One region of the Mesorhizobium oxytropidicola genome, then DNA from elsewhere that is predicted to be linked to it. Evidence: predicted binding sites of a transcription regulator. Region 1 holds the regulator's gene; each other region holds the start of a gene.
What was found. Region 1 encodes LexA, which represses DNA repair genes until DNA is damaged. Its sites were predicted from a motif close to TGTTCNNNNTGTGTTCNG; they were not measured.
Positions count from the first base shown of each region.

Region 1 (2,267 bases):
CCGGCTGGGCGGACCACCACGCGGGAAAGGTAAGACCGCCACCGCCAAAGCGATCCTTGCCCGGATTCCTGACGCGAAAATTCCTGCTGGCGACGGGCGGGTTGGCGATTACCTCCATCATAGCCGGCTGCGCCACGGCGCTGTTCGCCATCTGGCATTTCCAGCGTGTGTCGCCGCTCAGCCTGTTCGCCAATCTGGCCGTCATGCCGATCGTGTCAGTCGTGATGTTCCTGGCCGTTGCCAGTGCATTGCTAATGCCGTTTGGATTGGATGCGCCATCCCTCTACCTAATGGGCAAAGGCCTGACGGCGATGATCGCCATATCCGCGTGGATTTCGGAACGCTCCCCAATCGATGCGGTCGGGTTGATTTCGCAGCACTCGGTGCTGCTGGTGACCGTCGCCTTGGTCATCGCGACGATGGCGACGACCTGGTTGCGGCTCGCGGCAGTGCCATTCGCGCTTGCCGGCTTGTTGACGGTGTCGGATACGCGCACGCCGGACGTACTGATCTCGGAAGATGCGCGGCTGGTCGCGCTGCCGATCGGCGGCGGCGAACTCGCGGTCAGCCGGGCTCGCCCGAACGAATTCACCATCGACAATTGGAAACGCGCGCTGGTGTCCGAAACCATCGTCGTGCCGGAGATGTTCAGCAAGGCAGATGGGCAATTCGACATTGCCGATGCCGTCAACCTCCCGCCGGGAGCTCCGTTCTACTGCACGGATGGCGTCTGTCTTGCCCGGCACCCGTCCGGTGCGATCATCGCACATGTCGAAGACCGCAAGGACACCTGGAAGGCCTGCGGTTTCGCCGATTTGATCGTCGTCAATGATGCAACCGGCTATGATGCCTGCCACAATCCGCTGGTTCTTGTCGTCACCAAACGGCAACTTGCCCGCAAAGGTAGTGCCGCCGTCTTCTTCGACCGCCAATCGGCGACCGGTCCGCCAACCGTCAACTTCGCGGTGGACGGGCCGTATCGGCCCTGGCATGCACAGCGAAAATATTCACGCGAGGCGAGGGGGCTGCTGCCCTATCAAAAAGCCGAAAAACCGGCTGCCGTCCCTGCTCAGTAGCGCCGGATCAGCCCTACGAGCTTGCCTTGCACCTTGACCCTGTCCGGCCCGAAAATACGCGTCTCGTAGGCCGGGTTGGCGGCTTCAAGCGCGATCGAGGCGCCTTTGCGGCGGAACCGCTTCAATGTCGCTTCCTCGTCGTCGACCAGCGCCACGACGATCTCGCCCGGGCTCGCCGTATCGGCGTTGCGGATAATGACCGTGTCGCCATCGAAGATGCCGGCCTCGATCATCGAGTCGCCCTTGACCTCCAGCGCATAGTGCTCGCCGCCCATGATCATGTCCGGCGGCACCGAGATGGAATGAGTCTGATGCTGGATGGCATCGATCGGCACACCGGCGGCGATGCGGCCCATCACCGGAATCGACACGGCGGAAACCGCGTCGTCATCATTGCCGGCCGCGGGCAAGCGTGATGGCGCCGGCTTGATCTGGCGGCCAAGGCCGCCCTGACCGAGACTGCCCTGAATGACGCTTGGCGAGAATTTCTTTGCCGCGTTGAGGCCCGGCGCGATCGAATCCGGCAACCGCAGCACTTCCAGCGCTCGCGCCCGATTGGGCAGCCGGCGAATGAAGCCGCGTTCCTCCAGTGCCGTGATCAGGCGATGGATCCCTGACTTGGAGGCGAGATCGAGCGCTTCCTTCATCTCGTCGAAGGAAGGCGGAATGCCGCTTTCCTTCAGCCGTTCATGAATGAACATCAGCAGTTCATGTTGCTTGCGTGTCAGCATGGCGGCCCCCAAGGCATTGAACGAAGGGTGTGAACCAGAATCGAAAAACAAACCCAGAACAAACCCTATCTGTTCCAGTTGTGTTCTGCAACTGTTTAAAGTTTAGTGAATTCGTTAAGGCGTCTGAAATTATTTGGCCCGGCAACAGGCGGTGTTCGATGCCTGCCTGCCGCCGCGCGGTGCGCTTGCCGGCTTTGAAATTGTTTTGGTTAATGGCCTGTGGCCTATCCTGCTCCGAGGTCTGGCATCAGTAGCCGACAAAGCTCGATGAGAGATTTTTCTCCTTTCACCAATCCTTGGCCTGCCGTGAACGAAACGAAGCCAAAATGCCAACTTTGCCACGAAATTGCCATACCGGCTTCGGTCCGTGATCCCGTTGCGCTACCGCTTATTTATGCTGCCGTCGCCGGCATGGACATAGACATGCAGCGTATAGCCGATATGGGCGATCATCAGGGTT
Region 1 covers NZ_CM149692.1:4,357,827-4,360,093, forward strand. Annotated here, with positions in the region: partial or broken gene AC0V8S_RS21700 (ComEC/Rec2 family competence protein) at 1-1,076, shown strand, start outside; gene lexA (transcriptional repressor LexA) at 1,070-1,807, opposite strand; gene AC0V8S_RS21710 (GntR family transcriptional regulator) at 2,189-2,267, opposite strand, start outside.

Region 2 (2,267 bases), 1.7 Mb from region 1:
GATCGTCTGCAAGGTGGCGCCGGCGATCGCCGCCGGTTGCACCGTGGTGCTGAAGCCTTCGGAAATCGCGCCGATCAGCGGCATCGTGTTTTCCGAGGTTATGGAAGCCGCCGGCACGCCGAAGGGCGTCTACAACATGATCAACGGCAACGGCCCGGATGTCGGCCAGATCATGGCTGGCCACGCGGACGTCGACATGGTGTCCTTCACCGGTTCGACCCGCGCCGGCATCATCGTCGCACAGACGGCGGCGCAGACGGTCAAGCGCGTGGCGCAGGAACTCGGTGGAAAGTCGGCCAACATTGTGCTGCCCGATGCCGATTTCGAAACGGCGGTGCGCAAGGGTGTCGAGGGCTGCTTCGGCAACAGCGGCCAGTCCTGCGACGCGCCGACCCGCATGCTGGTGCCGGCCGCCCGCCATGACGAGGCGCTGGCCATCGCCAAGAAGGCCGCCGAAGCCCACAATGTCGGCGATCCCCGCTCGGAGGACACCAAGCTCGGCCCGGTCGTCTCCAACATCCAGTACGACAAGATCCAGCGCCTGATCGAAGCGGGCATCAAGGAGGGCGCGACGCTGGTCACCGGCGGCCCCGGCCGGCCCGAACATCTCAACCGTGGTTACTATGTCCGCCCGACCGTGTTCGGCCATGTCACACCGGGCATGACCATCGAGAAGGAAGAGATCTTCGGGCCGGTGCTGTCGGTCATTTCCTATCATGACGACGAAGACGCCGTGAAGATCGCCAATGACACGGTGTACGGCCTCGCTGCCTACGTGCAGTCGCAGGACATAGAGCGCGCCCGCAAGGTGGCCGCGCAGCTGCGCGCCGGGCAGGTTTCGATCAACTATCCGGAATGGGACACGTTCGCGCCCTTCGGTGGCTACAAACAGTCCGGCAACGGCCGCGAATATGCGGATTGGGCCATCCACGATTTCCTGGAGGTCAAGGGCATCATCGGCTACGGGGCGTAGGCTTCGAGAGCCCTGCTCGGCGGGCTCCCTCACTCTTGATGTTGCAGGCGCTGATGCGGAGAGCATCAGCGCCTGTTTCGTTTTCACTTGATTTGTTCACTTTTTGTTCTATTGTTCTCGACTGGATTCAATTTGCCGAACGAGTTCCGTCATGAGTAGGCAACCTGCATTCGCAAAGAACGGCCAGTCCTCTTTTCCATTTAAGGAACCGAGTCCGGTCCGGGAGCCGCATCTGTTCTACGCATTCCTGGTCGAAGCCCCGGTTAACGGGATGCTGCGGCGCAGGGCCGAGCACTACAATCAGGAACTGGGGTTGCGAGGGTGGCTGACGCCAACCAATCAAATACACATAACCCTGATGGGCCTTGGCGGCGGCAAACAGGAGCGTGTGGTGGAGATCGCGCGCCATGTCGGCTTGCTGATACAGGCCGCGCCATTCGACGTTTGCTTCGATCGCCTGTCGGCTTTCGGTGGCGGGGCGCTGGTGTTTCGCGGCAGCAACCATTCGCCGGCCCTGCAAGCCTTCTGGCGCAAGCTCTCTGCTGTAATCGACGACAGCCCGCTGCAGCCGTTCGTCACGAGCTCGTTGGAGCCACATGTTACGCTGCTTCGTGACAGACGAGGCGTGCCGAAAGTGCGGGAACAGATTGTTGAGCCGATGTCCTGGACGGTGCGCAGCTTTGCGCTGATCCGCAGCTATCAGGGCGAACACGAATGTCCAGCGATCTGGCAATTGACCGGCCAGGACGATTCCCTGGCCGGCATGTGAGAACTCGTCGTCACACAGCCGCGCTATATTGATCGTCCTGACACGGCTTGTCAGCTGTCGTGCGGGCGAGGGTGGCGGGCCGGCCAGCGATCCCCTACTTCGAGTGCGTCTGAACAGGAGGAATGCAAAATGACCATAGCGGAAATTGCCAAGGATTTCACCGAGCTCCTCAAGCAGGGAGACCATGCCGGTGCCGCCGAAAAGTACAATGCCGACGACATTGCCAGTTATGAAGCCATGGAGGGGCCGATGGCCGTCAGCCATGGCAAGGAGGCCCTCGAACAGAAGGGCCAGTGGTGGCAAGAGAACCACGAAGTGCATGGCGGTTCGGTCGAAGGGCCCTATGTCAATGGCCACCAGTTCGCGGTGCGCTTCACCTTCGACATAACGCCCAAGGCCACCGGCCAGCGTGTCACCATGGATGAGGTCGGCCTGTACACGGTCAAGAACGGCAAGATCGCCGAAGAGCGCTTTTACTACTGAGGCCGGAAATACCTTCGGAGTGCTCTCTTCGCTGCAAGGTTG
Region 2 covers NZ_CM149692.1:6,089,566-6,091,832, reverse strand. Annotated here, with positions in the region: gene AC0V8S_RS30710 (aldehyde dehydrogenase family protein) at 1-973, shown strand, start outside; gene AC0V8S_RS30705 (2'-5' RNA ligase family protein) at 1,365-1,742, shown strand; gene AC0V8S_RS30700 (SnoaL-like domain-containing protein) at 1,872-2,225, shown strand.
Region 2: AC0V8S_RS30705 (2'-5' RNA ligase family protein) is a predicted target of LexA. The motif match lies at 1,067-1,084, and genes of this name have one in related genera.

Region 3 (2,267 bases), 3.5 Mb from region 1:
GTCTTCGAATCGGCAACGCGGGGGCCGGGCTCGATTTTTGCGGCAGGTGCCCGCGACGGCGCGTCCGGGCTGGCATCGCCATCGGGCTGCACTCCGAACTCCAGCGCCTCGATCTTCTGGCCGCGCTTGGTCACCTTCGATGTCGAGACGAGGATATCGTCGATGTCCTTGGCCGACTGGCCGAAATGGACCTGCAGCTTGCGCACGCGCTCGTCGACACGTTGCACATCCTCCATCAGCCGGATGACTTCGCCCTGGATCAGATGCGCCTGTTCGCGCATGCGGGCATCCTTGAGGATCGCCTGGATGACCTGGATCGACAGCATCAGCAGCGACGGCGAAACGATGACGACGCGGGCGCGGTGCGCCTTGTGAACGATCGCCTCGAAATTCTCGTGGATCTCGGCGAACACCGATTCCGACGGCACGAACATGAAGGCGGTGTCCTGCGTCTCGCCCTGGATCAGGTATTTTTCGGAGATATCGCGGACATGGATCTCGATGTCGCGGCGGAAGGCCTGCGAGGCGACCTTCTGCAGGTCGGCGCCATCGGCGGCGCGGATGGCATTCCATGCCTCCAATGGAAATTTGGCATCGATGGCCAGCGACGGCGCGCCGTTCGGCATCTTGACCAGGCAATCGGGCCGGCTGCCATTCGACAGGGTCGCCTGGAATTCGTATGCGCCCATGGGCAGGCCGTCGGCGACAATCGCCTCCATGCGCGACTGGCCGAAAGCGCCGCGCGTCTGCTTGTTGGAGAGGATCGCCTGCAACTGCACGACCTGGCCGGCGAGCGACTGGATGTTGCCTTGCGCGACATCGATGATCGCCAGCCGCTCCTGCAGTTTGGCCAGGCTCTCATGCGTGGATTTGGTCTGCTCGGTCATGGTCTGGCCGAGCCGGCCGGTCATGGCGTCAAGCCGCTGGCCGATCGACTGCGTCAGCTCCGCCTGGCGCGCGCCGAACACTTCGGCGATGGCGCCCATGCGGCCCTGCATTTCGGCCTGGCTTTGCAAGATGCCGGCCATCCGCGCCTCGGCATCGCGGGCATGGTCGGCGGCTTCCGCGGCAGCGACCGCGCGCGCCTTGGCCGACCGCCACAGCGCGATGACCAGCGCCACGAACAGGCCGAGAAACAGCAAGGCGCCGAAAGCCAGCGCGTGGCCGAGCGTGATCGTGGTGGCGCCAAGCCGTGCGACGGGCTGCGAAAGGATGGTGCTCAGATCATTCATGTGGACAGCATAGCCGATTCGGGTCGCTGGCACAGATCAAAACAAGAACACGGCTGAGATGCCCCGGTTGACGCTTTTCGCTGGAGGTCTTACGTGGGACGCCATGCCGATCAAGCCGCTCATCATCCTCCCCGATCCCATCCTGCGCCAGGTTTCCAAGCCGGTGGAGCGCGTCGACGCGCCTTTGCGCAAACTGGCCGACGACATGCTGGCGACCATGTATGACGCGCCCGGCATCGGGCTGGCGGCGATCCAGGTCGGCGAGCCGCTGCGCATGCTGGTGATCGACCTCGCCAAGGAAGACGAGACGCCGGCGCCGCACGTCTTCATCAACCCGGAGATCCTGGAAAGCGCCGAGGCGCGCTCCGTCTACGAGGAAGGCTGCCTGTCGATCCCAGACTACTACGCCGAGGTCGAACGCCCGGCTTCGGTGCGGGTGAAGTATCTCGACCGCGACGGCAAGCTGCAGGAGATGGAGGCCGAAGGCCTGATGGCGACCTGCCTGCAGCATGAGATCGACCATCTCAACGGCGTGCTGTTCATCGACCACATCTCGAAGCTGAAGCGCGACATGGTGGTGAAGAAGTTCAAGAAGCTCGCCAAGGACAAGGCGCCGGGCAAGCTGGTGGGATAGGGGAAAATGCCCCTTCGCGTCATCTTCATGGGCACGCCGGAGTTTTCGGTGCCGACGTTGCGCGCGCTTGCCGAGGCCGGACATCAGATTTCCGCCGTCTACACCCGGCCGCCGCGCGCGGCCGGCCGGCGCGGGTTGGAATTGACGCCGTCGCCGGTGCAGCGCGAGGCCGAGCGGCTGGGCATCGAGGTGCGGACGCCGACATCCCTGAAGGGCGAGGCCGAGCAGGCCGCGTTCAGCGCCCTGCAGGCCGACATCGCCGTGGTCGTCGCCTATGGTTTGCTGCTGCCGAAGGCGGTTCTCGACGCACCCCGGCTTGGCTGCATCAACGGCCATGCGTCGCTTTTGCCGCGCTGGCGCGGTGCCGCCCCCATCCAGCGCGCCATCATGGCGGGAGACCT
Region 3 covers NZ_CM149692.1:661,057-663,323, forward strand. Annotated here, with positions in the region: gene AC0V8S_RS03165 (DNA recombination protein RmuC) at 1-1,232, opposite strand, end outside; gene def (peptide deformylase) at 1,336-1,866, shown strand; gene fmt (methionyl-tRNA formyltransferase) at 1,873-2,267, shown strand, end outside.
Region 3: AC0V8S_RS03165 (DNA recombination protein RmuC) is a predicted target of LexA. The motif match lies at 1,265-1,282, and genes of this name have one in related genera.